DNA from 2 places in the Acidovorax sp. FG42 genome. Region 2 is predicted to be linked to the other one. Evidence: predicted binding sites of a transcription regulator. Region 2 holds the regulator's gene; the other holds the start of a gene.
What was found. Region 2 encodes LexA, which represses DNA repair genes until DNA is damaged. Its sites were predicted from a motif close to ACTGTATNNNNATACAGT; they were not measured.
Positions count from the first base shown of each region.

Region 1 (15,398 bases), on a different contig from region 2:
CATGGGCGTGCTTGAGCACGGTGCGCTGGTGGTCGTTGAGCGGGCTGCGGTGCAGCGATTCCAGAAACAGGCCCATGGCATGCAACGGCTGGCGCAGGTCATGGCTGGCCGCTGCGAGAAAGCGGGATTTGTCGCGGTCGGCCTGCTCGGCGGCCTCTTGCGCCGCCAGGGCCCGCTGCGACTCGGCCCGCAGCTGGCTGACCAGGCGCTCGTTTTCCAGCTTGAGCGCAATGCTGCGCCGCGTGGCCCGGTCGGCCGTGCGTGCCTGCAGGCAGGTCAGTGCGTAGTACACGCCGGTCAGGAACAGCGCAGGCCACATCACGGGCCCCCCGGCCAGTGCCACCGACATCATCACACCGCCGATGGCGCTGGTGAGGTAGGTGACGTAGGCGCGGTACAGCGGTGCGCCCAGCCCTAGCGCCCCTGAAGAGACCGTGCTGATGATGCCGATGGCGTAGATGACGCTGTCGGAGTTGCCCCAGTACAGCACCACATAGCCCAGGCTGCCCCAGCTCAGGCCCATGGCCGCCATGCAGGCGATGAGCTTGCGCGCAGCCTGCGGCGCCGGGTCTACAAAGGGTGCAATGCTGCGCAGCGTGAGGTACACCCCAGCCACCACCAGCGTGTGCGAGACCAGCCACACCGTGATGGCCTGTGTGTCTGCCACCCGGGCCATGACCCAGAGCGTGCCCAGGGCCGTGGCCAGCGACGCCAGAAGCGTCATCGGAAAGTTCTGCCGCAGCAGGGCCACCTGTTCGCGCAGCACCTCGTCGCGCTCCCACACCGGCCAGCCCCAGCGTGTGGGCGGAATCACCGGTTCGAGGGGGAGCGGACTGGTCTCAGAGGGGGTCATGGAGCTGCGGGGTGGACAGGCCCAGGCGCTGGGCTGCCAGCAGCGCAGCGCTGCGGCTGTTGACGCCCAGCTGCGCAAAGATGGCCGCCACATGCACACGCACCGTGTTCTCGCTCAGCCCCAGGTCGCGGGCGATCACTTTGTTGGGCCGGCCGGTGCACAGCAGCGACAGCACATCCAGCTGCCGCGCCGTGAGCGACGGCGTGTCGGGTCCGCGCACCGTGGCGCTGTTGCCGCTGTTGATCGGAAAACACGGCTGGCCAGACAGCGCACAGCTGATGGCCTCCAGGATGTCCTCGGCGCTTGCAGACTTGGGCAGAAAGCCATCTGCACCACGCGCACGCGCTTCGTGAATCGCATCGGGCGCCACGCTGGCGGACACCAGCACGATGCGCGCCTTGGGGCAGGCCTGCCGCAGCAGCCGCAGCCCGTCCAGTCCGCTCATGCCTGGCAACTGGATGTCCAGCAGCACCAGATCCGTGTCGGCCTGCTGCAGTGCGCAGGCATCGGCGATCGAGCCGGCCTCGGCAATGCTGCCCACGCTGGGATGGTCTTGCACGATCAGGCGCAGCCCCGTGCGGAACAAGGTGTGGTCATCCACGAGCAAAAGACGGGCTGTCATACAGGCAAGTATTGCGCACAACCGGGTGTTGCGGGCTAGTCCATTTGTGCGATGGACGCCTCTATGTGCACTTTCTAGACTTTCCGTCAAGCATTGAAAAGCACTTTGGGTGCGCACCAATGCGCAAACCTTCGTAACCACATTCCGTTTTCAAAGGGTTCCCATGACGATCAATGCACACACCCATGGCGCCGGCACCTCCGAAGCAGGCCTGCACCGCAGCGAACGACGACCGGCCGCCGACGCTGGCACAGGCCTGGGAGGCAACAGCGTGGCGCACATCGTGCAGGAGCATTGCCCCGATATGCTGGCCGCCGCTGGCGTGGTGATCGAGCACCTTGACGCCCAGGCAGGCACGTGGCAATTCTCGGCCGATGCGGGGCAGACCTGGCGCGCCATCCGCACTGACCTCATCAACCGTCCCGGCAATCTGGGCCTGGCGCTGGACCGCGATGCCCGCCTGCGGGTGCTGCCCTTCGGCGGGCACCGTGTGACGGGTGCCCGGGTGGCGTTCCACACGGTGCAGCGCAGCCACGGCCAGGGCAACGGCAGCTACCGTGCCTATGCCAGCGAGGACCGCGACGGTGGCTCGCGCACCGTCACCCTGGTGCTTAGCCTGGCGGCCATCAATGGGGCCCCGCCCGCCGTGCATGTGCCGCGCCCACGCAACAAACGCGCGACGGTGCAACGCGCCGCTGCGGCTGCGGCCACTGCAGCCGCAGGCAGCGCCCTGTCGTGCGCCATGGCCATGGCCTGAGGGCGTTGCCTGCGCTCTCGTCGGGAGGGGCTGAAGGGGGCGAAAAGCGGGGTGTGAAAGCATGGCCCTCAGGGCCGTACTAACCGCCTGTCAGGGTGGAAAAACCGTTTGCGGCGACAATGCCGGTCCTTTTGTTTTTTCATTCCCCGTTTTCGTTCGGTTTTTTCATGTCAAGTATCCAGGTTCGTCCCGCTACGCTTCGCGATGCCAAAGCCATTGCCCAGATCCACACTGTCTCTGCCCAAGAGGCTTACAAAGGACTGGTGCCAGACGAGCAGTTGAAATCCATGTCTTCGGTCGAAAAGCGCCAGGCCTACTGGCGCGAGGCCATTGAATATTGCGAGCCCCAGGTCCAGGTGGCGGTCGACGGCGAGAAGATCGTCGGCTTTGTGGGCTACGACCGCTCGCGCGATGAAAAGTCCCGCCCCACCACCGGTGAGATCTGGGCCATCTACGCCGCCCCCACCCATTGGAACCAGGGCGTAGGCCTGGCCCTGTGGGACGCCGCCCGCGACGGTCTGCAAGAAGAAGGCTGCACCAACGTCACCGCCTGGGTGCCGTTGCGCAACGAGCGCGCACTGCGCTTTCACGAGCTGGCCGGCTTCAAGCGCGAGCTGTCCACAGCCAAGACGGCCGTGATCGGTGGCGTGAAGATTGAAGAAGTCCGCCTGAAGCGCCCGATCAACGCATAAGGTGCCACGACACCCCGCCGCGTCGCCGCGCCCCTTTCCAACCCTTCGGACTGTGCGCGGCACTGTCAGACGCTGATGTCCACCACTCCTTCCACCATCCACTGGACCCACCAGGGCCAGCCCCGGCAAGCCCTGTGGCGCTCCGAGAGTGGCGCTGCGGCGCCGCGCAGGGTGGAGACGGCCGACGACACGTTGGCCGCCGACACCGCCTACCGCATGGCCTGCGAGGGCACGGGGTTGTTGTGGCAGGGCGATTTTCAGAACGCGCGGCACCTGCTGCAGGCGCTGATGCGCCGGGCTGACAAGAAGCCGCGCAAGGCGGCGGCAAAAGCGTCCCAGAAGCTCGCGGCGGCGACCCCAGCCGAGGCGTTTCACCTGCACCGCCAGGCGCAGGCGCAGCGCGCGCGGGTGCTGGCGTCGGTGCTGATCCCGCTTGAAGGCGACTACAGCATTGCGCTGCGCCGCGCCCCGGACTGGCGCCAGGCCTGTACCGAGGCCTGGGGGCCAGCGACCGGCGAGCGCTCGGTAGCCACGCTGCGTGAGCTGCTGGGACTGGTGGGCGCGCACGAGTGGCGCAAGAAAGGGGTCGAAATCCCTGCGCTGGGTGCCCCGCCGCTCAACCGCATTCACCCGCACTATGGGGTGTTCTCTCCGGTGCGGGGCGAATATGTGGGCTTGGTGGCCGCAGCCCCGCTGCCCAGCAAGGCGCTGGCGTTCGACATTGGCGTGGGCACAGGGGTGTTGTCTGCCGTGCTGGCATGCCGGGGGGTGCAACGGGTGGTCGCGACTGACCAGGACCCACGTGCTTTGGCCTGTGCGCGCGAAAATCTGCAACGACTGCAGCTGCTGGACCGTGTGGAGCTTGTGCAAGCGGACCTGTTTCCGCCGGGCCGTGCGCCGCTGGTGGTGTGCAACCCCCCGTGGGTGCCAGCGCGCGCCAACTCCCCCATCGAACACGCCGTGTACGACGAAGGCAGCCGCATGCTCAAGGGCTTTCTGGCAGGTTTGTCGGCCCACCTGGAGCCCGGCGGCGAGGGCTGGCTGATCCTATCGGACCTGGCAGAGCACCTGGGCCTACGCCCGCGCGAGCAACTGCTGGCGTGGATTGCCGAGGCGGGCCTGGTGGTGCGTGGCCGCCAAGACGTCAAGCCGGTGCATGCCAAGGCCGCCGACGCGCAGGATGCGCTGCACGCTGCGCGTGCGGCCGAGGTCACGTCCCTGTGGCGGTTGGCTGCGGCCTGAATCCGCACTGAGCGGCTCAATCCAGCAGCGCAGGCTGCGTAGCGGCAAAGTTTTCAGCCACCGGGCTGGCGGGCAGCAACTGGTCCAGCCGCTCGCGCAGGCTGGCGGCGCGCTCGGCACCTGCTGCAAGCGCGACTTCCTCAAACATGGCCTCGCCCACATCCAGCATGCTGGTGCGGTCCTTGGCGGCGCGCAGCGCCTCCCGAAAGTGCTGCGCCAGCACCGGGTCGCGGCGCGCAAACAGGCGCTCGCAGGTGTCAAACAGGTACATGCGGGCCCCGGCCAGTGATCGCAATGATTCGCCGGGTGCGGGGCGCTCAATGGACGGTGTGGGCGTGGGTGTGGTGGGCTCTGGTGTGGGCGGCAGGTCTGCCGGCCCGGTCAGGTAGCCCTGGCGCATCAGGTTCTCGACGATCTGCGCGCCGATGCCGTTGTACATGGCTTGCAGGTCTGACAGCGGCTTGCCGTCGGCCAGCAACAGCAAAGAGCGTTCGCGCAGGCTGAGGGTGCGCACACCGGGCGAGAGTTCCAGGCGGGCTTTCTCGGTTTTTTGCAGCAGCATGGGTGGCTCCGTGGCAGTCTGAGGCGGGCATTGCACCAGCCGGGCGTGACGCCGTGATGACCCCTTGGGTGTCCTGCATCACAATCACGGGCTGACCGGCGCTGCGTTGGGCGCCACGTGTCCGTACATTTGCTCCTTATTTGATAGCTCCCAGCGCATATTGCACTAGCGCTTGAAGCTGGTTTTGTTTGACTTTTGCTGCTGAGTGCCTGTGGAGGCCCTCTTTCCGAGAGGGCCCATCGAGCCAGCAGCCCCCTGAGATGACCTTGCTGCTCGCCCCGATGGAGGGGCTTCTGGATTTTGTGCTGCGTGATGTGCTGACCCGTGTGGGGGGCGTGGACCGCTGCGTGTCCGAGTTCATCCGCATCACCGGCACCCTGCTGCCCGACAAGGTGTTCCTGCGCTACGTGCCTGAGCTGCGCAATGGCAGCCGCACCCTGGCCGGTGTGCCCGTGCGGGCGCAGTTGCTGGGCTCCGACCCGGTCAGCATGGCCGAGAACGCTGCGCGCCTGGCAGCACTGGGCCCTGAGGGTATCGACCTGAACTTTGGCTGCCCCGCCAAGGTCGTCAACCGCCATGGTGGTGGCGCTGCGCTGTTGCAGGATCCCGAGCGCATCGCGGCTGTGGTGGGGGCTGTGCGCCGCGCTGTGCCCGCGCACCTGCCGGTGTCGGCCAAGATGCGCCTGGGCTTTAACGATACGGGGCTGATGCGCGAATGCGCCCAGGCCATGCAGGCGGGCGGCGCGGCCGAACTGGTGGTACACGCGCGCACCAAGGCCGATGGCTACCGTCCACCGGCGTACTGGGAGCACATTCCCACCATCCGTGCGGCGGTCTCCGTTCCGGTGGTGGCCAACGGCGAGATCTGGACGGTGGCCGACGCGCAGCGCTGCCGCGCGGTGTCGGGCTGCGACACGCTGATGCTGGGGCGGGGCATTGTGGCGGACCCCGGCCTGGCACGCGCCATTCGGGCTGCTGATGCGGGGCGTCCGGACTCGGACACCGTGGTGTGGGCCGATCTGGTGCCACACCTGGCCGCCTTTTGGCAGCTGGTGTGTGACGACCTGGAGCCGCGCCAGCGCGCAGGGCGTCTCAAGCAATGGCTCAACCTGCTGCGCCGCCGGTTTGCCGAGGCAGAGGTGGCCTACCAGCATGTGCGCACCATGACGGACCAGCGGGCCATCACCGTGTGGGTGGCAGAGCTGCAGGCCCGGGCTGGCTGCGCCCAAGGGGCTTAAACCGGCTACAGCAGGTGGTCCGGGGCCAGCGGTCCCAGCAGCTGCAGCATCAGCCGCAGGGGGGCGCTGGCGTCGGGCTCGGTGGTGGCGTCGGGCAGCCCGCTGCCCTCAGGAGCACGCCAGCGCAGGCCCTGGTCGGTGGCTTGCACCTGCCAGGCGGACTCTTTCAGTGCCGCGTCAATCTGCGTGGTGGCCCGGCGAGACAGCTCCGTGCTGCGAATCAGCAGCGCCACCTCGGTGTTCTGCCGCTGTGAGCGCATGTCCAGATTCATTGACCCCACGACCAGCAAGCGGCCGTCCACGATCAGCAGCTTGGAGTGCAGCATGGCGCGCGAGCCGCCTTGCGAACCCACGACGCCCGCGCTGTGGTTGCCCATGCTGCCCGACACGCCCAGCGCCCCCCGCAGCACGCCGGGCAACTCGCTGTGCATCTCGTACAGCTCCACCCCCATGGCCAGCAGCTGCGGCCGGTGACGGGCGTAACCGGCGTGCGCAATGGGCGCGTCGTTGGAGGCCAGCGAGTTGGTCAGCACCCGCACCCGCACGCCGCGTGCGCGCGCTGCGGCAAAGGCGGCCTCCATGTCCGGCCCGGGCACAAAGTAGGGCGAGATGATGAGCAGGTCGCGCCGCGCCTGGCCCATGAGCTGCAGAAGGCCATCCACCACCGTATCGGTCTGTGCTTCGTTGACCTCGGTGCCGGTGCGGGGCAGGGGGCTTGGTGGACTGTCTGCTGTCGCTACTTTGCGGGAGCCCGACACCAGCGCGGCGGCAGCGGCCTTGGGACTGCTGGGGCTGCTCAGGTTGCCGGGTACCCCTGCCGGGGTGCTCGCGGCAGGACTGGGTGGCGCTGGGGACACTGCAGGGGCGGCCCCATTGGGCACGCTGCCCACCGCTGCGCTGTCGGCCGGAATCTTGGCGGGCTGGTCTACCAGGACCGCTGCTGCTGCCCAGACAAAGGGCGTGCGCTCCAGGTCCATGGGCTCGTAGTTCCAGATGCGCGCCCGCTGCGCAGCGGTGGTGCCGGGCCCCATGTCGGGCGGTGAGCGGTCGGGCGCCGTGGTGCCACCCTGGCCTGCGACACGGCGCCTCCGCCCTTCGTCGGCCACTCGGATGCTGTCGCGCAAGTGGTCGAGTTCGCTCTGGGTGATAAGCGACTGCACCGGGTAGGCGCGTTCGTTGTTCCAGTAGCTGTCAAAGCTGCGTGATAGGTCCTGCACGATGGGGCCTGCGGCCAGCACGTCCAGGTCCACAAAGTTGCCCGAATCGGCGTTACCGAAGTAGGCATCGCCCAGGTTGCGTCCCCCGGTGACGGCCATGGCGTTGTCGGCAATGAACAGCTTGTTGTGCATGCGCTGCTGCACGCGCGAGAAGTCGCCCAGCAGGCTCAGCATGCGGCCGATGGGCGACCCCCGGGCACCGGTCACGGGGTTGAACATCCGCATCTCAATGTTGGGCACAAACGCCAGCCGCATCACCTGCGCGTCGCGCCCGGTGCTGTGAAAGTCGTCCAGCAACACGCGCACCCGCACACCACGCTGTGCCGCGGCCATCACGCTGAGCAGCAGGCGCTCGCTGCTGGCGTCTGCATGGATGGCGTAGTACTGAAGGTCCAGGGTTTTCTGGGCGGCGTCGACCAGGGCCAGGCGGCTGCTGTAGGCGGCCTGTGGGCCGCTGAGCAGTGCAAACCCTGAGGCATGCCGTGCCCCCTCGGCGGCCCTGCGTGCTGCGACGAGCTGCCCCAGCGGGGTATCGCCGGGGGCAGCCAGAGCAACCGACACCGGGCGGTCCACCTCCTTGGGCAGGCCCGCGCAGCCCGCGAGGGCCATGGCGACCAGCAGCACGACCCAGCGCGGCCAGCCGGGGCGGGTTGACTGGGGCGGGGTGAGGGACAAGGGGGGCGAAGACAGCATGGCGCGATTGTGACCGTGGAGCCGCTGGGGCGCAGGGCTCAGGTATAGCTGCGCGCCGGTCCATCCGCTGTCAGACAGCGCGCCAAGGCGAAGGCTTGGGCCCGCATCTGGCCCTGCACCGGGTCCCTCGCCGGTCCGAGGCCGTCGCCAGGTGTTGGGTTACCAGCTCACTTCGCGGTCGGGTGTGGCGCTGATCTTGTGGATGCTCAGGTCGGCGCCGTCGAACTCTTCTTCCTGCGTCAGCCGGATGCCCACCGTCTGCTTGAGGATGCCGTATACCACCACGCCGCCGATCAGGGCCCACACCACGCCCAGGCCCGTGCCGATGAGCTGGGCCGACAGGCTCACCCCGCCCAGACCGCCCAATGCCTTGCTGCCAAAGAGGCCCGCAGCCAGCCCGCCCCAGGTGCCGCACAAGCCGTGCAGCGGCCACACGCCCAGCACGTCGTCGATCTTCCATTTGTTCTGGGTCAGGGTGAACATCAGCACAAAGATGGCCCCGGCCACTGCGCCCACCACCAGCGCACCCAGCGGGTGCATGAGGTCCGATCCCGCACACACGGCCACCAGACCTGCGAGCGGGCCGTTGTGCACAAAGCCGGGGTCGTTCTTGCCCAGCACCAGGGCGGCGAGCGTACCGCCCACCATCGCCATCAGCGAGTTCACGGCGACCAGTCCCGAGAGCTTGTCCACGGACTGCGCGCTCATTACATTGAAGCCGAACCAGCCCACCACCAAGATCCAGGCGCCCAGCGCCAGGAAGGGAATGTTCGATGGCGGGTGGGCCGAGATCGCGCCGTCCTTGCGGTAGCGGTTGGCGCGGGAGCCCAGCAGGATCACCGCTGGCAGGGCAATCCAGCCGCCCATGGCGTGCACCACCACCGAGCCCGCAAAGTCGTGAAACTCCTCCCCCGTCACGGCCTTGATCCAGCCCTGCACACCAAAATGCTGGTTCCAGGCGATGCCCTCAAAAAACGGGTACACAAAACCGACAATGACTGCCGTTGCCATCAGTTGCGGCCAGAACTTGGCGCGCTCTGCAATGCCGCCCGACACGATGGCCGGAATGGCGGCTGCGAACGTGAGCAGGAAGAAGAACTTGACCAGCGCATACCCGCTGAGCTGCACCAGCGACTCTGCGCCAACAAAAAAATGCGTGCCGTAGGCCACGGTGTAACCGACGACGAAATAGACGACCGTGGACACCGAAAAGTCCACCAGGATCTTGACCAGCGCATTCACCTGGTTCTTTTTGCGAACCGTGCCCAGCTCCAGAAACGCAAACCCGGCGTGCATGGCCAACACCATGATCGCCCCGAGCAAGATGAACAAGGCATCTGTGCCCTGTTTGAGTGCTTCCATAACGTCCTCGCGATAGTGATTGATCGACTCTGGTGCGTTTTCGTGAGACGCCACAGATTTGCACCAAGTTGAAGCAAGAAGCGCGCCAAGAGTTGGTGCAAGGTTTTGCACTGATTTGGGGCTTGATGGTGTGATGGAAGAATGGAGGCTCAAAATACTGTATAAATAAACAGTTTTTTAGCGCCGACTCCACCCCCGCTCGCTATGGGCCTCTTACCCCCTCCTGAAGACGACCTGCCCGAGCAGCCGCAGGAAATCCGCGTCCCGCTGCAAGCCATTCGCGGCCGAGGGGCGGCGACGGCCATGGCGCACCGGTTTGCCAAAGACCAGCGGGAGCCCGCAGATGATGGGTGGAGCCATGTCAGGGCAACTGGCAATGCGCAGGATTTGGTCACGGTCGACGGATGCCAGGAGGGCGAAGATGAATGGGGCTCCGGGGCGCCGGGCGGGCTTGCTGCATGCGAAGACGGGGAAGGCGACATCCGTCCTTCGCCCGTCACCCGCGTGCATTTCGAGACCGCGCGCAGTGCCCTGTGCGCCAACGACTCGCCCGACATCTTCTTTGAGCTATCGGTCAATCCCTACCGGGGCTGCGAGCATGGCTGCATCTACTGCTACGCGCGGCCCACGCACAGCTACCTCAATTTCTCCCCCGGGCTCGACTTTGAGACGCAGATCGTGGCCAAGCACAACATTGCGCAGGTGCTGCGCCAGGAGCTTGCGCAGCCACGCTATGTGCCGCGCCTGCTCAATATCGGCTCGGCCACCGACTGCTACCAGCCTGTAGAGCGCGACCTGAAGCTCACGCGCAGCGTGATCGAAGTGATGCGCGAGGCGCGCCACCCGTTTTCGCTGATCACCAAATCCAGCGGAGTGGAGCGCGACCTGGACCTGCTCGCCCCGCTGGCCGCACAGCGCCTGGCGGCGGTGTACGTCACCATCACCACGCTAGACGCCACACTGGCCCGCCGCATGGAGCCCCGTGCTGCCGCACCCCACCGGCGGCTGCGCACCATACGTGCCCTGGCCGAGGCGGGAGTGCCGGTGGGCGTGAGCGTGGCGCCGCAGATTCCCTTCATCACCGAAGACATGGAGCAGGTACTGGAGGCCGCGCGCGACGCCGGTGCGCGCACCGCCTTCTACACCGTGCTGCGCCTACCCTGGGAGCTGGATGCGCTGTTTCGGGAATGGCTCACGGTGCATTACCCGCAGCGTGCAGCGCGCGTCATGGCACGGGTGCAAGACCTGCACCACCTCACCGATGCGCAGCGCGCTGCCGGCAAGACCTATGACAGCGACTTCGCCACGCGCATGAAGGGCAGCGGGCTGTGGGCCGATTTGCTGCGCCAGCGCTTTGCCAACACCTGCCGTCGCCTGGGGCTCAACCGCGAGCGTGAGGGCCTGGACCTGGGCCAGTTCAGGCCGGGGCTGCTGCGCGGGCAGGGCAGCTTGTTTTAGCGGCTCTTTGCGATCTCGACGGGCGCGGGTTGGGGCGCTCGAATTGTTTGCTGGTCCCTGCGGAACTAGGTCCGGCGGCCGCATCGTCCACAGGCCCGTCAGGCCAGCACGTCGCGGATAGACGCGTCCTTGCCGAACTGTGCCTTGGCAAACGGGCACAGCGGGACCACCTTGGTGCCTGTTGTCCGTGCCCACTCCACCAGCGCCCCGAGCAGCGCGCGCCCCACACCCTGGCCGCTGAGCGACGGGTCCACCTCGGTGTGGTCGACGATGATCATCGTGGCGTTGGTGCGGCTGTAGGTCATCTCGGCCAGGCGCTGGCCGTCGTGCGTGATGTAGAACGCGCCTTTGGCGTCCTGCTCCTGGTGGTGAATGGTGTGTGACATGGTTCGTTGCAGTGGCAAAGATGTGCGCCAGAGTATGGGGCACAGGATGCTGGAGCCGCACTGGACGTCGCTCGCAGGCCAATACGCGAAGGGCTGACTCCATCGGTGAGGGTGCTACCCGATCTGGAACGCCTCGGACAAAAACTCTGCGGTGGCGCGCACCCGGGCGGTGCGTTGCAGGTCGGGGTGCATCACCTGCCAGACCTCGTAGTCGTTCGCCCGGCGGCGCTCGGGCCAGATACGCACCAGGCCTTCGCGCTCGCCCATCCACACCGGCATCTCGCCCAGCCCAATGCCCGCCGCCACGCCCTTGCGCACCAGCAGACTGGAGCGCACCGCCAGCGCGATCCGGGCCTGGCGCGCGGGCACACCCGCCATTGTGAGAAACGCGTTGTGCTCCAGGTAGGGCGCGTAGGCCACCAGGTGGTGGCCGCGCAGCTCGTCCTCGGGCACGGGCATGCCAAAACGCTCGACATAGCCTGCACTGGCAAACAGGCCCACGGGCCACGACGCCACGCGGCGCACCACCAGGTCGGGGGCCTCGGGCCGCACGTTGCGGAACGCGATGTCCACCTGCCGGCGGCTGAGGCTGAGCAACTGGGTGGACACCTCCAGGTCCACGCGGATGTGGGGCCAATGATGCTGCAGGCGTTCGATGGCGGGCATGAGCAGATCGATGGCGATGGAGTCGGTGCTGGTCACACGCACCAGGCCGCCCGGGCTGGTGTCCTGACCCTCGATGCGGGTGCGCAGGTCCAGGGCCGCGCTTTCCATGCGGCGGGCGGCGGCAAGCGCTGTCTCGCCTGCAGCGGTGAGCAGGTAGCCGTCCTTGGCACGCAGAAACAGCTTGGCGCCCAGTTCGGCCTCCAGCGCGTTCAGCCTCCGCCCGACGGTGGCCTGGTCCACGCCCAGGCTGCGCGCGGCGGCGCGCAAGGAGGGCGCGCGGGTCAGGGCAAGAAAGATGCGGGTGTCGTCCCAGTTCATGGCCGTATGGAGGTTGCGGATGAGGGGTGAGTGTGATGCAAATTTGCATCGCTATAGAGCGAAATTGCTGCGTTTAAATCACTGCGTGGCGCTCTATCCTTGAAGGCACTGAAACCATTGCTTGAGGAGTAACACCCATGTCCACACCAGCGGCCGAACAACCTGCAAACCCACAACCCACCATGCAAGCCATCGTGTTCGATGACTTCGGCGGCCCGGAAGTGCTGGTGGCGCGCGATATCCCCGTCCCCGAGGTGCGCCCGCACGACCTGCTGGTGCGCAACGCCTCCATCGGCGTCAACCGGGCCGACCTGTTGCACCGCAAGGGGGCCTATGGCCGTGCCTACTTTGGCGATGCCGACACCATGGGGTTGGAGATTGCGGGCACCGTCGTCGCCATGGGGCCTGAGGTGCAGGGCTTTGCCGTGGGCGACCGCGTGATGGGCATCGTAGGCGGCGGCGCCTACGCGGAGCTGTCGCGCATCGACCACCGCATGGCCATGCCGGTGCCTGCGGGCATGGACCTGGTAGCCGCTGGCGCCGTGGCCGAGGTGTTCGTGACCGCGCATGAGGCGCTGTTCCACCTGGCGCGCCTGCATGCGGGCGAGTCGGTGCTGATCCATGCCGCAGCGGGCGGCGTGGGTTCAGCCGCAGTGCAACTGGCCCATGCGGCGGGAGCGCGCGTGTTCGCCACGGCCGGGGGCGACAAGCGTGCCGCCGTGCTGGGCTGCGGGGCCGATGTGTTCATCGACTACCGCAGCGAAGACTTTCAGGCGGTGGTGGCGCAGGCCACGCAGGGCCGGGGCGTGGATGTGGTGATTGACTTCATCGGGGCTCCGTACCTGCAGCGCAACGTGCGGTCGCTGGCCGACGGCGGGCGCCTGGTGTCGGTGGGGCTGCTAGGGGGCGCGCAGGGTGCGGAGCTGCCCATGGATGTGGTGCTGTACCGCCACCTGCAGATCTTTGGCACCGTGATGAAGTCCCGCCCGCCCGAGGTCAAGCAGGCCATGGTCCAGCGGTTTGCCCAGCAGTGGCTGCCAGCCCTGGCCGCTGGCGTGATCCGGCCGGTGATCGACAGCACGTTTGCACTGGCCGATGCCGCACAGGCCCATCGGCGCATGGAGTCTGGCGCCAGCATCGGCAAGATCCTGTTGCTGCCCGAGGCGCGCTGAGCGGGCGGGGCGTAGCGCCCAACGCCCAACGCCCAGCTTTCGGCCCACCTCAGCCCGCTGCGGCCGGCTTGCGGCACGCGGCAAACATGTCCAGCTCGGTGTTGTACGCCTCGGTCTTCACATCCATCAGGCCCAGTACCGAGTGGAAGTAGTGGTCGTGCGTGATGCGACGCTCGCCCAGGTCTTGCTGCAGGCAGCCCGTGGTGAGGTGGGTGCGGGCCTGCATGGCGGGTGACAGCCAGGTGATCCAGGGCACGTGTTTTTGCACGTCGGGGGCAATGGAGTAGGGCAGACCGTGCAGGTAAATGTTGTTCTCACCCAGCGACTCACCATGGTCTGCTACGTAAATCATAGCTGTCTGGGCATGTTGTTCCTGCGCTCCCAGCCACTGGAGCACTGAATCGAGGAAATGGTCGGTCTCGACGATGCTGTTGTCGTAGGCGTTGACCACCTGCTCGCGTTGGCATTCCTGCAGCGCGGTGGAGGTGCACTCGGGGCCAAACTTCTTGTTCTCGGGCGCGGAGCGCTTGTAGTACGCGGGGCCGTGGCTGCCCATCTGGTGCATCACCACCACGGTGCCACGCTGGCGCTGCTCGGCAGGCAGGGCGGCGATCTGGGCGTCCAGGTCCTTGAGCATCGCGCGGTCCAGGCACTCGCCGCCAGCGCACAGCGCCGGGTCTTTCTGGGTGCTGGTGCTGGTTTCACCCACGCGGTCGCACACGCCCTTGCAGCCCGACTGGTTGTCCACCCACAGCACGGCCAGGCCGGCGTGGTGCAGCACATCGATCAGGCTTTCGTAGTTGGCCGAGCGGCCCTCGTAACCCGTGCGGTCCAGGTGCGAATACATGCAGGGCACCGACGCGGCGGTGCTGGTGCCGCACGACCAGGCATTGCGTGCGCTCACCAGGTCCTTGCGGGCCGACAGGCGGGGGGTGGTGTCGCGCTCATAGCCGTTCAGACCAAAGTTGCCGCTGCGGCCCGTCTCGCCCAGCACCAGCACCAGCAGCGGGGGCTTGGCCTGGCCGGCGTAGCTGGCGCCCAGCTGGGCGTCGCGGCCCAGGGGCAGGATCTTGCTGGTGTCCATGCGCAGGGGCTTGGTGGCAATGTTGCCCAGTGCGTACACGCTGTTGAGCGGGTTGATCAGGTAGCGCAGCTTGGTGTGGTTGCGCATGGTCGATGCAAAGTCCTGGAACACCAGCAGCAGGCACACCACGATGACGGCGATGGAGCCCACCAGCAGCAGCCCGTTGTGCGCCACATGGCGCAGGGCCGTGAGGCGCTGCACGGGGCGGCGGTACAGCCACAGCAGCGGCGGCGCCGCCAGGATCAGCACCGTGCCCAGCATGCGCAGGTTGAGCAGGTCGCCTGCTTCCTTCACGTCGGTCTGCATCACGTTGACCAGCATGCTGGCGTCGATGGCGATGCCGTAGGCCAGCATGAAGTACGCACCAAACGCGGCCATCAGCACCAGCACCAGCACAGCGGGCTTGAGCGTCCAGCGCCAGGCCAGCAGGCTCAGCAGCGCGGCGTTGCCCGCCGCCACGATGAGCGCAAACGCCAGCGCAAAGCCCCAGCCGCGCAGGCTGCCCTGGCCGGGCAGCTGGGCCACCTCTTGCCACAGTGGCACGTTGCAGGCCGTGGCCAGCCAGGTGCTGACCAGCACCACCACCCAGGCGGGGTGCATGGGGCGGGGGGCAGGGGATGCGGTGGGAGGCTCCGAGCGTGAAGCCGAGGCAAAGGGCAGCAGGCGCCGCAGGGACAAAAGCATAGCCCCCGAGTGTGCTGCCAGTTGCTTAAGTGCGCATTAATGCCCGGCGCCAAGACCCCGCGCATGGTGGGCCAAATGGTCGCCGACAAAGCTCTGCACAAAGTAGTAGCCGTGGTCGTAGCCCGCGTGCCGGCGCAGCGTGAGCGGCTGGCCGATGGCCTGGCACGCGGCCTCGAACAGGTGGGGGTGCAGCTGGTCGGCCAGGAATTTGTCGTCCAGCCCCTGGTCGATGAGGATGCCGGCCGGGTAGGGCGCGATGGGCTGGTGCTGCATCAGCACCGTGGCATCGTGCTCCAGCCAGGTGGTGCGGTCGGAGCCAAGGTAGCCGGTGAAGGCCTTTTCGCCCCAGGGGCACTGGGTGGGCGCGCAGATGGGCGCAAAGGCCGACACCG
Region 1 covers NZ_JBMDJM010000006.1:108,077-123,474, forward strand. Annotated here, with positions in the region: gene ACODSM_RS08635 (ATP-binding response regulator) at 1-853, opposite strand, end outside; gene ACODSM_RS08640 (response regulator) at 840-1,475, opposite strand; gene ACODSM_RS08645 (hypothetical protein) at 1,639-2,232, shown strand; gene ACODSM_RS08650 (GNAT family N-acetyltransferase) at 2,400-2,924, shown strand; gene ACODSM_RS08655 (methyltransferase) at 3,000-4,166, shown strand; gene ACODSM_RS08660 (hypothetical protein) at 4,183-4,728, opposite strand; gene ACODSM_RS08665 (tRNA dihydrouridine synthase) at 4,989-5,966, shown strand; gene ACODSM_RS08670 (phospholipase D family protein) at 5,972-7,876, opposite strand; gene ACODSM_RS08675 (ammonium transporter) at 8,036-9,238, opposite strand; gene ACODSM_RS08680 (PA0069 family radical SAM protein) at 9,443-10,696, shown strand; gene ACODSM_RS08685 (GNAT family N-acetyltransferase) at 10,795-11,082, opposite strand; gene ACODSM_RS08690 (LysR family transcriptional regulator) at 11,197-12,066, opposite strand; gene ACODSM_RS08695 (NAD(P)H-quinone oxidoreductase) at 12,204-13,238, shown strand; gene ACODSM_RS08700 (phosphoethanolamine transferase) at 13,288-15,006, opposite strand; gene fghA (S-formylglutathione hydrolase) at 15,043-15,398, opposite strand, start outside.
Region 1: a site for LexA is predicted at 9,395-9,412, ahead of ACODSM_RS08680 (PA0069 family radical SAM protein). Genes of this name have one in related genera too.

Region 2 (15,398 bases):
TCTACAACACGGCATTTGGCCTGATCGTGGCGATCCCTTCGCTGATCTTCTGGCGCTACTTCCGGGCCCGCGTGGACGCTTACCTGCTCACGCTGGAGCTGGCTTCGGAGCAGTTCGTTCGCCACATCCTGCGCCTGCGCAAAGCCAAATAAGCGCCATGAACTTTCGCCCCCGCGCCAAGGATGAGCCCGAGATCAACCTGATCCCGTTCATCGACGTGCTGCTGGTGATCCTCATCTTTCTGATGCTCACCACCACCTACAGCAAGTTCACGGAGTTGCAGCTCACCCTGCCCGTAGCCGATGCCGAGCAACAGCGCGACCACCCCAAGGAAGTGATCGTGTCGGTGGCCGCAGACGGTCGCTACGCCGTCAACAAGACCGGCGTGGAAGGCAAAAGCGTGGATGCCATCGCCCAGGCTCTGCGCAGTGCCGCCACCGCAGGCCGCGACAGCGTGGTCATCATCAGCGCCGACGCCATGTCGCCACACCAGTCCGTGGTCACTGTGATGGAAGCCGCGCGCCGCGTGGGCCTCACGCAGATCACGTTTGCCACGCAGTCGTCCGCGTCGGGCCGCGCGGCCAGCCGCTGACGGGCATGGCCGCTTCCGGGCCGCAGCCGCCCCGGGCTTCGGCCCCGCAGGCCTCCTCTCCCTCCTCTGCCACGGCCGAACAACGGCTGCTAAACATCTGGCAATCCCGGGGTCCAGCGGCATGGGCGTTATGGCCCGTCTCCCTGATGTATGGCGCCTTGGTAGCCCTGCGCCGCTGGCTGTACCGCAGGAGCTGGCTTCGCTCCGAACACCCGGGCCGCCCTGTCATCGTGGTGGGCAACGTGATTGCTGGAGGCGCCGGCAAGACCCCGGTGGTCATCGCACTCGTCAAACACTTGCAGGCGCGTGGTCTGCGCCCGGGCGTGATCTCGCGCGGTTACGGTCGCAGTACACAAGACTGCCGTGCCGTGCAACCCGACAGCCCCGCCAGCGAGGTGGGCGACGAGCCGGCCTTGATTGCCCGCAGCGTGGCAGGTGCCAGCGTAGTGCCCGTGTATGTGGCCCCACGGCGCATCACCGCCGCACGTGCGCTACTAGCGGCCCACCCCTACACCGACGTGATCGTCTGCGACGACGGCTTGCAGCACCTGGCACTGCGGCGTGACCTGGAAATCTGCATTTTCAACGACCGAGGCATCGGCAACGGCTTTCTGCTGCCCGCAGGCCCGCTGCGGGAGCCCTGGCCCCGCCCCGTGGACATGGTGCTGCATGCAGGCAGCGCACCGCCGCGCGGCACCACAGCGCTGGCATTTGCCCTCCAACGCAGCCTGGCGCCCTATGCCGTGCAATCGGACGGCCACCACGTGCCACTGGCACAACTGCAAGGGCAGCCCCTGCATGCGGTGGCCGCTGTGGCCCGACCCGCCGAGTTCTTTGCCATGTTGCGCACCCAGCGCCTGACGCTGGAGCACACCGAGGCCTTACCCGATCACTATGATTTTTATAGCTGGCAGCGCATATCCGACCAGCGCTTACGGCTAGTTTGCACAGAAAAGGACGCGGTGAAGCTCTGGGCGCGCCATCCGGACGCTCTGGCTGTGCCGCTGGCCACGCAGCTGGACCCGCGCTTTTTTGTTGCCCTGGATGACTGGCTGAACCAGATCAATCCCAGCCCAGGAGGCAAGAAGCCGCCGCTATCATCTGCCCCTGCCTGAACGAACCCACCCGGAAAGCCTCTCCCCCATGGACCCAAAACTGCTTGAACTGCTGGTCTGCCCCGTCACCAAAGGCCCTTTGACGTATGACCGCGAGGCTCAGGAACTCGTCTCGCGCAGCGCGCGGCTGGCCTACCCGGTGCGCGACGGAATCCCGGTGCTGCTGGAGAACGAAGCCCGCACCCTGACCGACGAGGAACTGGAGCAGTGAGCGCCCCCGTGCCCCCCGCAGCCCACAGCCCCTTCACCGTGCTGATACCGGCACGCATGGCGTCGAGCCGCTTGCCCGACAAGCCCCTGGCCGACATTGCGGGCCTGCCCATGGTGGTGCGCGTAGCCCAGCGCGCTGCGCAGAGCGCCGCAGTCCGCGTGGTGGTGGCTGCAGACGACGCCCGCATCCTGCAAGCCTGCGCAGTCCATGGTGTGGATGCCGTCATGACCCGCGCCGACCACGCCAGCGGCAGTGACCGGCTGGCCGAGGCCTGCACACAACTGGGGCTGCAGGGTGACGATATCGTTGTCAACGTGCAGGGCGACGAGCCCCTGATAGACCCCGCGCTCATCAATGCAGTGGCCGCCCTGCTGCAAGATCGAGATGGTCAATACGGCCAGCGCCCTGGAGCCAGCATGGGCACCGCCGCCCATGCCATCGCGTCCCTGGCCGACTACACCAACCCCAACGTGGTGAAGGTGGTGCTGGACGCGCGGGGCCTGGCCCATTACTTCAGCCGCGCGCCCATCCCTTTTGGGCGCGACCATACTGGCACGGCCTGGTGGCAGGGTGCAGCACAGGCCGCCCAGCCCGGCGTGAAGGCACTGCAAGGCTTTGCACCGCTACGCCACGTTGGGATCTACAGCTATCGCGCGGGGTTTCTGCGGGAGTTTCCACAATTGGCGCCTGCGCCGACCGAGGCCATCGAGGCGCTGGAACAGCTCCGTGCACTGTGGCACGGCCACCGCATCGCCGTTCACCTGGCAGACGCGGCGCCGGGCCCTGGCGTGGACACACCGGAGGACCTGGAGCGGGTCCGCGCGCTGTTTCGCTGACAGTTTTCAGCCGCCAACGATCCGCGTTGGCGTGCATGTTGGATGCATCCGGGGTCGCACAGATGACCCTTGCAGCGCTCCCATGGAGGCACCGACCTAGAAACGGTCACCCATGTAAGTCCGCGCAAGGTGGTCACATGCTATCCTCAACTGTAACGAGAGCACCGCATCCCGGGCGCACAGAACGGCTACAGGCGCCCTTCGAACGTCCCCGCCAGCGGCGCCACCCGATTTCTAACCTTCGAGGACATCCATGAGACTGATTCTGTTGGGCGCGCCTGGCGCCGGAAAGGGCACGCAAGCCACATTCATCTGCCAGAAGTACGGCATCCCCCAGATCTCCACCGGCGACATGCTGCGTGCCGCCGTCAAGGCTGGCACCCCCTTGGGCCTGCAGGCCAAGGCCGTGATGGACTCGGGCGCCCTGGTCAGCGACGACATCATCATCGGTCTCGTCAAGGAGCGCATAACGCAGCCAGACTGCGCCAACGGCTTCCTGTTTGACGGCTTCCCCCGCACCATTCCCCAGGCCGACGCCATGAAGGCCGCCGGCGTCAAGCTCGACTACGTGCTCGAAATCGATGTGCCCTTTGACGCCATCATCGAACGTATGAGCGGCCGCCGCTCGCACCCGGCCAGCGGCCGGACCTACCACGTCAAGTTCAACCCACCCAAGGTCGAAGGCAAGGATGACGTGACCGGTGAAGAACTGATCCAGCGCGAAGACGACAAGGAAGAAACCGTCAAGAAGCGCCTGCAGGTCTACAGCGACCAGACGCGCCCCCTGGTGGACTACTACAGCAACTGGGCCAAGGCCGAACCCGCCGCAGCGCCCAAGTACCGCGCCATCAGCGGTACGGGCAGCGTGGACGAGATCACTGCGCGCGCGCTGCAGGCGCTGGCCAGCTGATGCAATGAACCAAGGGCCAAGATCCGCCTGACGCACGTTGGGCAGTCAAGCCTCCTGAAAGCGACGCACCGCACCAGGGCGTCGCTTTTTTCATGGGCCGCCCTGCCGCGCGGTGGCCGCGACAACCGCCCGCTGCGGGCACGTGCCTGGGCTCAGGCGGGGCTGGACCGTAACCCGTAGGCCTTGCCGTCCACAAACAGGTATTCGGCGCGCAGCACTGCCTCACCCTTTTCATCTCGCAGGCCAAAGCCCACCACCGACACGGCCGTACCCGGCTTGATCTCTGGCACCAGCCAGGCCTGCATGCGGGTCAACGGAGCCAGCTCAACCTCCCAGACCCGGTCCTTGCGGGTGGGCAGCACGGTTTTGGCCAGTAGTGCGCGTCCGTCCACCGGCGCGGTCTGTGCAGGCACAGGCCGCTGGGCAAGATCTGGAGGCAACCGGAGCGCAGCGGGCAATTCGAGCTCCAGCTCTGCATGCGGGTTTTGCCACCGCACCTTGCGCGCTGTGCCCTCCAGATACAGCGGTCGGTCCGCATCAAAACTGCTCCAGCCGTGGTGCGCGTGTGCCCCCAAAGGCAAGGCACTCGCGGCGATCAGCACATGACGACGTTGCAAGCCCATAAAGACTCCCGTAGGAATAAAACCCGGTTCAAGGGGTCATATCAAAGGTACGCAATCCAGCGGCCACAGGCCACCACCGACAGCCAGATCACGGTGGACACCAGCATCTGCAAGCGTGCCAACCCATCCAGGCTTGCAAGCGAACCGCGTGCATGAAACCACGCCGCGTTACAGCCCGCAAGCATTAACAACAGCATCTTCAAGGTGAAGGCGCGGTTGCTGAGCAGCTCCGCAGACTGGGTGGCAAACATCAGCAGCCCCGACGCTGCGGCCAATCCGAAGCCGCACAGCGCCACTGCGAGACCGAGCCGCGCGAGGTCTTTCACCGGCAATGCCGCACCACGTCCGAAGACCCGCACCTCCAGCAGCAGCAGATTGCCCAGCAGCAACGCAATACCGATGATGTGGACGACCTCCAGCGCGGGGTACGCCCAGGCGTGTGTCTTGAGTGCGGTGAACACGGCTGCCGGCCCTTTTTAGATCAATGCATCCGCAGCAAATCCAGCATCAGGGCAACCCGCGCCTTCACCGGCGACAGGCCCTGCGAGGCGGGAAGCACATCACCCGGCTTGGGCAGCACCTGCCCCTCCGCGCAGCGGGTGGAGCGCACCACCCGCACTCCGGCGTTCTGCGCGCGCACCAAAGCGGCCTCCAAATCGTGGTGGATCGTGCCATTGCCGGTGCAGGCCACCACCAGGCCCTGCACGCCCTCTCGCACCAGCGCATCCACCGCCCTGCCCGATGCCCCCGCATGGTTCATGACGATTTCCACCCACGGCCAAGTCGCAGCGCTCACTATATTATTCATAGCACCAACGGCATTATTTACCGGCACTACTGGGCCATTGCATGCCCAACGGACCACACTTTCTTCCACCCACCCCAGAGGTCCAGCATCCCCCGAGCTGAAGGCATTGACGCGGTAGGGATGCACTTTTTGCACATGCCGTGCGCCATGCACTTCACCCGCCGCAACGGCCAGCACACCCGTTGCACCGGGTGCCAATGCCGTTGCCACCGCGTCCAGCAGGTTCTGGGGGCCATCGGGGGTCAAGGCTGTGGCAGGCCGCATCGCGCAGGTCAGAACCACGGGCTTGGCGGCATCCAGCACTTCGTGCAAGAACCACGCCGTTTCTTCCAGGGTGTCCGTACCGTGGGTGATGACCACCCCCCTCACCTCCGAGTCATTCAAATGGTGGGCGCAACGCGATGCCAGCGTGCGCCACACCTCACCATCCATGTCCTTGCTGTCGATCTGCGCAACTTGCTCTGCAACCAAGGCGCCACCTGCCAGAGCCTGCAGACCGGGCACGGCCGTCAGCAGTTGTTCCACGCCCACCTGCGCGGCGGTGTAGCCAATGTTGTCCCCCGCTTGGGCCGAGGTGCCCGCAATCGTGCCACCGGTGCCCAAAACCACAATTTTTTGCCCACTCACTTGCATACTCCGAAAAACTGGTGAAAAATACAGTTACTGGATTAAAAAACAGTTATTCATCACTGTAACCGCCCGCACCGGAAACCACCATGCTCGACAACCCCAAACTCACCGCCCGCCAGCAGCAGATTCTGGATCTCATCCAGACCGCTATCGCACGCACCGGCGCGCCTCCCACCCGCGCAGAAATCGCGGCCGAGCTGGGTTTCAAGTCAGCCAACGCGGCCGAAGAACACCTTCAGGCACTGGCCCGTAAAGGGGTGATTGAGCTGGTCAGTGGCACCTCGCGGGGCATCCGCCTGCGCAGCGACACGGTGCGCTCCATCAACGCCGCGCGCGGCAGCCAGTTCAGCCTGCCCATCCCGGGCCTGTCGCAACTGGTCTTGCCTTTGGTGGGACGGGTGGCTGCGGGGTCGCCCATTCTCGCGCAGGAACATGTAGACCAGACCTACAGCGTAGAAAACAGGCTCTTCCAGCACAAGCCCGATTACCTGCTCAAGGTGCGGGGCATGTCCATGCGTGACGCGGGCATCATGGATGGCGATTTGCTGGCCGTTCAGTCCACTCGCGAAGCCCGCAACGGCCAGATCATCGTCGCCCGCCTGGGTGACGACGTCACTGTCAAGCGCCTTCGCCGCACCGCCAACGCCATTGAATTGTTGCCCGAAAACCCAGACTATCCCGTGATCGTGGTGCAGCCGGGTGAGCCCTTCGAGATCGAAGGCCTGGCAGTGGGCCTTATCCGCAACACCATGCTGATGTAGCACGCGCTCAGGGGCCGCACCGTGGGTGGCGGGCGTTTGGTGGACAGATTCTGATCAGTACACCAGCCCTGCGATGCGGGTCCCGTTGAGTGCCAACAACTCCCAAGCTATGTGTGATGAATCGGCGGGGCAGCTGCCTGCACCGCAGGGGATGGTCTCGCGCTGCTTTTGGGTGTTCTGGTACTCAGCCACTTTGCAATCCTGCCTATGTTCAACCCCCGACTTTCGGAGTTTTCACATGGGAATTGCTTTGTTCACCCTTTCTGCCCTGCAGAGCCCTGTTCGCCGCCTCAAAAGGCTGTTTGCGAGTGCGGAGCAAACGCCCGCAGGTAGGACGGTCCTGCTAGCGCAAGCAGTGACGAGAGAGCCCACTGAATTTGGGAATGCATCGCCCTTTATTTCGCAAAGACGGGCTGCAGACGTTGCCGCACTTCATCGTGCTGAACAGCACCAGGGACCACGCGCTCCTCGCGGGAACTGGCCTTTTACGGCCAAACCACCTGCACGAACGCCAGAAAGTCCAGCCCGTTCGCCCGACACACACCGCTCCTTTCTGCCAACGCACATCGCAGGCAGCAAACGGCAAGCTTTCCTATCAGCGGTGGGGACGACATCCTGCAGCCCACGAACAACCAAAGTGCTGCGCCGGACTTCTGATGCCGCAAGTACCGGACGCCTGGTGATTGCAGGCCGCATGGCAGACGTCTGCGCAGAGCTGGACCGTTTGGCGGCATCCGAGGCTCTCAGGGCCTGATTTACTGGACATTGCGGGCGCCTAAGGTGGCAAACGCTCCTGCGTACCGACCACTGTGGCGGCCTCGTCTTCAGACTACGGAGCTACCGCCGATGAGGGGTGTTAGGACCGTCCCCACAGCCCCAAGGCTGGTGCAGAGCCTTACCAGATCTTGATCGACACCAAACACTGACGCCAGCCTGCGCCAATCGTGCGGTCGTGCGAAGTGATGCGGCTATTTCCGGTATCTGCGCAGCACTCCGTCACCAAAAATTGGAGACTTTGGCTTGCCCACAGGGCTCAGGTGGCTCTTCCCTGCGCCCGCCAAGGCACAATGTCGGGATGAACATTGTGATCCTCGACGATTACCAGGATGCAGTGCGCAAGCTGCATTGCGCATCGCGGCTCGACGCATACACCGCCAAGGTCTACACCAACACAGTCAAGGGGCTGGGGCAGCTTTCGGTGCGGCTCAAAGATGCAGACATTATCGTGCTGATCCGTGAACGGACCCAGATCACGCGCCAATTGGTCGAGAAGCTCCCTCGGCTCAAGCTCATTGCACAAACCGGCAAGATTGGCAGCCACATTGATGTGGCGGCATGTACCGAGCGCGGCATTGCCGTGGCAGAGGGGGTGGGGTCCCCTGTGGCACCGGCTGAGCTGACCTGGGCCCTGGTGATGGCCTCCATGCGCCGACTGCCCCAGTACATCTCCAACCTCAAGCATGGCGCCTGGCAGCAGTCTGGTCTCAAGACCGCCTCGATGCCTGCCAACTTCGGGATTGGCAACGTGCTGAGGGGGAAGACCCTGGGTATCTGGGGCTATGGCCGCATTGGTCAATTGGTGGCTGGGTACGGACGCGCGTTTGGCATGAACGTGCGCGTCTGGGGCCGTGAAGCATCGCGCGCGCAGGCGCTGACAGACGGTTATCAGGCTGCGGCCACGCGGGAAGAGTTCTTCTCGCAATGCGACGTGATCTCTTTGCACCTGCGCCTGAACGACGAGACGCGCGGCATCATCTCGCTCGAAGATCTCTCGTGCATGAAGCCCACTTCGCTGCTGGTCAATACATCACGTGCAGAACTGATCGAGCCGGACGCACTGATCGCGGCCCTCAACCGGGGTCGTCCAGGCCTGGCAGCGGTGGATGTGTTCGAGAGCGAACCCATCCTGCAAGGCCATGCCCTGCTCCGTCTCGAAAACTGCATCTGCACGCCACATATCGGGTACGTGGAGCAGGACAGCTATGAGCTATACTTTGGTGCAGCTTTTGACAACGTGGTGAACTTCATCAAAGGCACACCCACCAACATCGTGAACCCGGGCTCACTGCAGGTGAGGCGCTAACGGCTAGTGCTCATCTGCCAACTCCAATTAAGGAATTGGCTACGCGCGTGACCCGTCCTGGAATAGGTTGACACCTATGCGGGACTGAGCCCTAGCCGTAGTTGGCTTGCAAGAGACGCCCGGTGCACCGCATCGGGCGTTTTGTATTCTAGGGACAGGTGGGGCCGTTGCTCGTTGTACATGCGCACTGACTCCCTCACCATGGTCCTGGCTTGCTCCAGGTTTGCGGGGCGGTGCAGCAGGAATTCCATCTTCAGGATGCCGTTGATCCGTTCTGCCAAGGCATTCTGGTGGCAGTCGTACCCATCGGTCATCGAGCAGGTGATCGCATGGAGAGCATGGATGCGCTGGTACTGTGCCGAACAGTACGGGATGCCCCGATCGGAGTGGTGCACCAGTCGCTGGCTGGTCTGCCGGTAGCGCAGGGCCATTTTCAGCGCCTGGCTGACCTGGGCAGTTTCCAGCCCTTCATGTACGTGCCAGCCCACGATCTTGCGGGAATAGGTATCCGTTACCAGGCTCAGGTAAGCAGGCTTTTCTTTGGTAGGCAGGTACGTAATATCGGCCACCCACAGCTGTTCGCAGCCGCTAGGCGCCACCTTGGTCGCGGCCTCTTTGAGCAGGTTGGGATGACGCCGGAAGCGATGGTGGCTGTTAGTTCTCTTGTGGTACGACCGTTTGGGCAAGACCAGCATCCGTTCGTGACGCAGGATGTCGAACAAAGCATCACGACCGAGCTTGATGCCCGCGTGCTGCAGCGGCGCCTTCAGGATGAAGTGCAGCTTGCGTGTGCCGATGCGCGGCTGGTGCCGCCGCTTCTCATCGACCATGGCCACCACGCTGGCCCGTTGCTCATCTCGCAGCCGCTGACAGGCCAGGGCCTTGTAGTGCGCCTGCCGGCTGATACCCATGTACTGGCAAGCCCTCACAACGCTCAGCCCTTAGACAAGCTTTTCTTGGAGGACTTGCCAGCAGGCTTTTTTGTGACGGTTACCCCATGGTCGCGCTTAAGCACATGGACCACCGCCTCGAAGAACTGCGCTTTCCCCTACACCTGCTTCAGCTGCACTTCCAGCATCCTTGATGCGCTGCTCGGGTGTCAGCGGCTTGACGGGCTCTTGCATGGGGACGGCTCCTTTGGAGCCCGATGATGCAGCCCTCCAGTCTTAGCGGCCATGCTTGCGCAGCCAGACCAATACGGTCGAGGCCCCCTGGATCCCGTAGCGCTCCTGAGCTTGCCCGTACGTCAGCTCCCCTCTTTCTACCTGATCCACCACTGCCAGCTTAAAGGCCAGCGTGTAGTCCTTCTGCGTTCTCTTAACCCATTGATCCATTTGACTTTCCTTTCCGATGAACAGAAAGGTGTCAACCTCATTCAGGACGAGTCAGCGACAACAAAAAGGCTTCCCGAGGGAAGCCTTTTTTGATGGCTGCAGGGCATTGCACCCTGCAGCAGCGAGCCACACTCCAATTACAGAGGTGTCTTCTTGCCGTCCTTGTAGACGTACAGCGTGATGGCTGGGTTCTTCATTTCGCCGTTGGGCTCGAAGGCGATGGTAGAAGTCACGCCCTTGAAGTTGGCCTTAGCCAGTTCGTTCACGTACACCTTGGGGTCCACGGAGTTGGCGCGCTTCATGGCGTCCACCAGCAGGAACGTGGCGTCATAGGTGTAGGGGCTGTAGACCTGGAACTGGCCAGGGTACTTGGCGTCGTACTTGGCCTTCCAGGCGGTGCCGCCAGGCATCTTGGCCAGCGAGGAGCCGCCTTCGGCGCAGATCACGTTGGCCAGGGTCTTGGCGCCAGCAGCCAGCTTGGCGATTTCAGACGTGCAAACGCCGTCACCACCGAAGTACTTGACGTTGGCCATGCCCAGTTGCTCCATCTGGCGCAGCATGGGACCGGCTTGAGGGTCCATGCCGCCGTAGAAGATAGCGTCGGGGTTCTTGGCCTTGATGGCGGTCAAGATCGCCATGAAGTCGGTGGCCTTGTCGGTCGTGAACTGCTCGTCCACCACCTTCATGCCCTTGGCCGTAGCGGTCTTCTTGAACACGTCGGCAACGCCTTGGCCGTAAGCCGTACGGTCATCGATGATCGCAACGGTCTTGAGCTTCAGCGTGTCCACAGCGTAGAACGCCAAACCAGCGCCCAGGGCGTTGTCGTTGGCGATGATACGGAACGTGGTCTTGTAGCCAGGCTTGGTCAGGTTGGGGTTGGTTGCAGCGCCCGTCACCATGGGGATGCCGCAATCGTTGTACACCTTGGAGGCGGGAATCGTGGTACCGGAGTTGAGGTGGCCGACAACGCCAACGACCTTGGAGTCGCACAGCTTTTGTGCGGCAGCAGTGCCCTGCTTTGGATCGGCAGCGTCATCTTCAGCCTGCAGCTCGAATTTGATCTTCTTGCCGCCGATGGTGACGCCTTGAGCGTTCAGCTCTTCAATGGCCATGCGGGCGCCATTTTCGTTGTCCTTGCCGTAGTGGGCTTGGGCGCCGGAAACCGGAGCCACGTGGCCGATCTTGACCACCTGCTCTTGTGCAGAGGCCACACCAGCAACAGCCGCGATAGCAGCAACCACGGTCAGTTTCAACTTCAATTGCATATCAAATCTCCAGTAAAGATAAACGCTGAGAATCTTCTTGTGTCTCAACGCAGGCGAACATATCGCAATTTACGGGCCAGATCATTAGGGAACACGATTAAACGCGAGAGAAACCACAGGGGAATACCCTGTCATCCCTTTGGCGGAGGCGGCGCACCACTGGCCAACTCGTCAGCCACGGCTTCATACACCGCATGCCGAACCACTGATTCGATCTCTTCGCGCAGGCGTGGCAGTACCGAACGCGTCTGCTCCTGCACCACTGTGGCGATTGCCTCGCGAAGGCGCTGATCGAGCACCACATCCACACGCTGCATGACGCGGTGCACCATGTATTCCTCCATCCCTTCGGGCAAAGCGCGGGCTGCAACAGGCGCGGACACCGGAGGCATCCCTACGGAAGTGGCCGCAGCGAAGGTTGATGGGCGTTGCTGGGCAGATGAAGCCGCAGCGCGAGACGCTTGAGGAGAAACCACCGGTGGTGGCGCAACCAAGGGCGGAGCGACAGGACGCGCCACAGCGACTGGCGCACTGCCCTGTTGCATCGGAGCAGGCCGCACTGCGGGCGGAGCTGCCTTTGCAAGCGCAGCCGACTGCGATGGAGAAAGAACTGTCATACGCGCTGCTGGATTCGTAGCGCCCTGCGCCGGGGATGCGGCGTCGGGCACTTGCACCACTTCGGTGAGCGTGGGTACGAAACGCGGAGGGGTCTTGGGGGGGAGCGCCATCAGCCCGCTTTCAGCACCAGATCGTGGCGGGTAATGGCATAGCCGCGGGACGCGTAATGGCGCCACCGCGTGCGCGCCTGGGCACGGTCGGCTTCGTCCTGGGCACTCACGACTTCCACCAGGCGGTCAAACCGGCCAAAACCCTCGGGCACTTCTGCATGAAGATTCAGCAAGACTTCGTGGTGCGGCGCCAAGCGTGCATCTTGCGCCAGCAATACCGGCGAAGCCTGAACCAGCTCTTCGTCAGCATCGGCGTGGCAATGGGCCACAAAGTCCTGGGGGGCCATCAGCCAGAGCATGCGGTCCAGCGTCTGGAGCGCGTCCGCCGGCGCTGCGATGACCAGGCGGGCTCCGCTGCGCTGCACCTTGCGCGAGAACCGGCATGCATACGCCAGCTTGTCGGGCGCATTGAAGTGAAAGGCCACATCGGTCATGGCACGGTCAGGCAGACTTGCTGCCAGCGGGCCGCTTAGCGGCAGGCTTGCGGGCAGTGCCCGTAGCCGCCTTGCTGGTCGCAGAGCGCGACGTGGACTTAGGGGCCTTTGCCGTACGGACCTGCGACCTGGACTGTTCGAGCACATAGTGCACCAGCAGACCCACGGGCCGGCCGGTAGAACCCTTGGCCGCGCCGCCTTTCCACGCGGTGCCTGCAATGTCCAAGTGCGCCCATGGCATGTCGCCCACGAACTTTTGCAAGAACTTGGCTGCAGTGATGGAACCGCCCGCACGGCCAGCCACATTGCCCATGTCGGCAAAGTTGCTCTTGAGGCCGTCCGCATAGTCGTCATCCAGGGGCATGCGCCAGCAAAGGTCTTGCGCGGCTTCGCCGGCCGCCTGCAAAGACTCCGCCAGACCATCGTTGTTGGCGAACAGGCCGCTGCGCACGCCGCCCAACGCGATCACGCAGGCACCCGTCAGTGTGGCGATATCCACCACCGCGGCAGGCTTGAATCGCGCGGCGTAGGTCAACGCATCGCACAACACCAGGCGCCCTTCTGCATCGGTGTTCAAAATCTCGATGGTCTGCCCGCTCATGCTGGTGACCACATCACCCGGCTTGACGGCGCGCCCGTCGGGCATGTTTTCGCACGCGGGGATCAGGCCCACCACATTGACGGCAGGCTGCAACTCTCCCAGCGCGCGGAAGGTGCCCAGCACGCTGGCAGCGCCGCACATGTCGAACTTCATCTCGTCCATCTCGGGCGCGGGCTTGATCGAGATACCGCCGGTGTCAAAGGTGATGCCTTTGCCCACCAGAACGATGGGCGCCTGGTCCTTGGCCGCGCCGTTGTAGCGCAGCTCGATGAAACGCAGCGGCTCTTCAGAGCCCTTGGCCACCGCCATGAAAGCGCCCATGCCTAGGCGCGCCACCTCTGCGGGGCCATGCACCTTGCACTGGATGCGTGGCAGCTTGGCGAGGGTTTTGGCCGCGTCAGCCAGCAGGCTGGGGGTGGCATGGTTGGCCGGGCGGTTGCCCCATTCCCGCGCAAACTCCACGCCAGCCACCAAGGCCACACCGCTGTCAAACCCGTCACGCGCGCTGGCCGCATCCGGCACGCCCACCACGCAGCGGCTCAGGCTGCGTGCCTCCACCTTGGTCTTGGTGGTGGTGTACACATAGCTCACGTCTGCCACGGCCTGAACAGCAGCGCTGACGGCCGCCGCCTGGGCCTCGCCCGCGAAACACAGCACCACGCGCTTGGTGTGTGGCGCCTTGATGGCGCCGCCTAGCGACTGCAGCGCCTGGCGCGTTGCGCGCGCCGAGCCATCACCTAAGCCCACCAGCACCACGCGGCGGGCTGCGACGGCAGGCACCTGGTAGAGCTGCAGGTGTTTACCGGCTTTGGTGGTCAGATCTCCGTTCTTGAGCGCCAGGGCTGCCAGGGCAGACAGCGCGTCCTTGCCCGGCTTGAAGCCCTCGGGAAGCAGGACGATCAGCAGGTCACATTTCTCCGAGGCTGCCGCAGCAAGTTCAAGGGTCTTGAGATCAAAGTTCATAATTGGTGTTTTCCTTCCAGCCAATGTTATTCGATTCATCCATCCGCAAGGAGCTGGCGCGCAGCTTCGGCGCGACCCTTGTGGTGCTGGTGACCGTGGTCATGACCATGATGCTCATCCGCACGCTGGGCCAGGCCTCCAAGGGCAGCGTCAGCCCGTCCGACGTGATGCTCGTCATGGGCTTCACCGTCTTGGGGCAATTGCCCACCATTCTCAGCCTCAGTCTGTTCATTGCGGTGGTCGGCACGCTATCGCGCATGTACCGCGACAGCGAAATGGTGATCTGGTTCGCCAGCGGGCGCGGCCTCATCAGTCTGGTGCGACCCCTGCTGCGCTTTGCCTGGCCGGTGATGGTGGTGATTGCCGTACTGTCGCTGCTGGTGTGGCCCTGGGCCAACTCCCAGATCCAGGAGCTCAAGACCCGCTACGAGCAGCGCAGCGACATCGACCGCATTGCACCGGGCGAGTTCCAGGAGTCGTCCAACGGCAGCCGGGTGTTCTTCATCGAAAAGGACACCCCCGACACGCAGGCCGCCAACAACGTCTTCATTGCCGCCAATGACGGCAAACGCGAATCCGTCACCTCCGCCCGCAGCGCCCGGCTGGAGACCCAGGGCGGTGAACGCATGGCCCTGCTGAGCGACGGTCAGCGCCTGGAGACCTCGCGGGACAAGCCAGGCGTGAAGATCAGCGAGTTCAGCCTGTACGGCACCCGCATCGGTAGTGCAGCCCCAGGTGCGGCGGAAGAACTGGCGGTGAAGACACGCACGACCTACGACCTCGTGATGCGGCCGGTGCCGGCCTACCGCGCCGAGCTGGGCTGGCGCCTCGGCCTGGCACTGGCCGCGCTCAACTTTGTGCTGCTGGGTCTGGCCGTGGCCAGCGTCAACCCACGCGCAGCGCGCAGCACGAGCATGGTGTTTGCGCTGTTTGCCTTCATCGTTTACTACAACCTCATGACCCTGGGCCAGAGCTGGGTGGGCGCGGACCGGCTGGGCCTGACCAGTTTCATGCTGCTGCTGCACGGCGGCATGCTGACGGCCTCACTGCTGGTGCTTGCTGTCCGACACAACCAATGGACGATGGGCCGGCTATGGCAGTCCCTGCGCACCGGAGGGCAGTCCGCATGAAAACCATCCGCCGCCTGATCCACCGTGAGGCGCTGGGCGCCGTCACCTTCGTCACTGTGGGCTTTCTGGCCCTGTTCTTCTTTTTTGACCTGGTGGATGAGCTCCGCTGGGTGGGCCGTGCGGGGGAGGATGGCTACCAGCTATCGCACGCGCTGCTGTTTGTGGTGCTCAGCATTCCCAGCCATCTGTATGAACTGCTGCCCATCACCGTGCTGATCGGCACCATCTTTGTGATGGCCCGCCTGGCCCAAAGCTCGGAGTTCACCATCATGCGCACCAGCGGCATGGGCCCCTGGCGGGCGCTGCGCACCCTGCTCACGCTGGGTGGCGTCTTCGTGCTGCTGACCTTTGCTGTCGGTGACTACCTGGCCCCC
Region 2 covers NZ_JBMDJM010000017.1:67,400-82,797, reverse strand. Annotated here, with positions in the region: gene ACODSM_RS17275 (MotA/TolQ/ExbB proton channel family protein) at 1-152, shown strand, start outside; gene ACODSM_RS17270 (ExbD/TolR family protein) at 158-592, shown strand; gene lpxK (tetraacyldisaccharide 4'-kinase) at 598-1,707, shown strand; gene ACODSM_RS17260 (Trm112 family protein) at 1,736-1,918, shown strand; gene kdsB (3-deoxy-manno-octulosonate cytidylyltransferase) at 1,915-2,754, shown strand; gene adk (adenylate kinase) at 3,008-3,664, shown strand; gene ACODSM_RS17245 (DUF6152 family protein) at 3,817-4,287, opposite strand; gene ACODSM_RS17240 (hypothetical protein) at 4,329-4,748, opposite strand; gene ACODSM_RS17235 (asparaginase) at 4,769-5,728, opposite strand; gene lexA (transcriptional repressor LexA) at 5,812-6,486, shown strand; gene ACODSM_RS17225 (D-2-hydroxyacid dehydrogenase family protein) at 7,562-8,569, shown strand; partial or broken gene ACODSM_RS17220 (IS3 family transposase) at 8,644-9,903, opposite strand; gene ACODSM_RS17215 (branched-chain amino acid ABC transporter substrate-binding protein) at 10,041-11,168, opposite strand; gene ACODSM_RS17210 (hypothetical protein) at 11,300-11,551, opposite strand; gene ACODSM_RS17205 (DNA polymerase III subunit chi) at 11,896-12,330, opposite strand; gene ACODSM_RS17200 (leucyl aminopeptidase) at 12,338-13,894, opposite strand; gene lptF (LPS export ABC transporter permease LptF) at 13,918-15,024, shown strand; gene lptG (LPS export ABC transporter permease LptG) at 15,021-15,398, shown strand, end outside.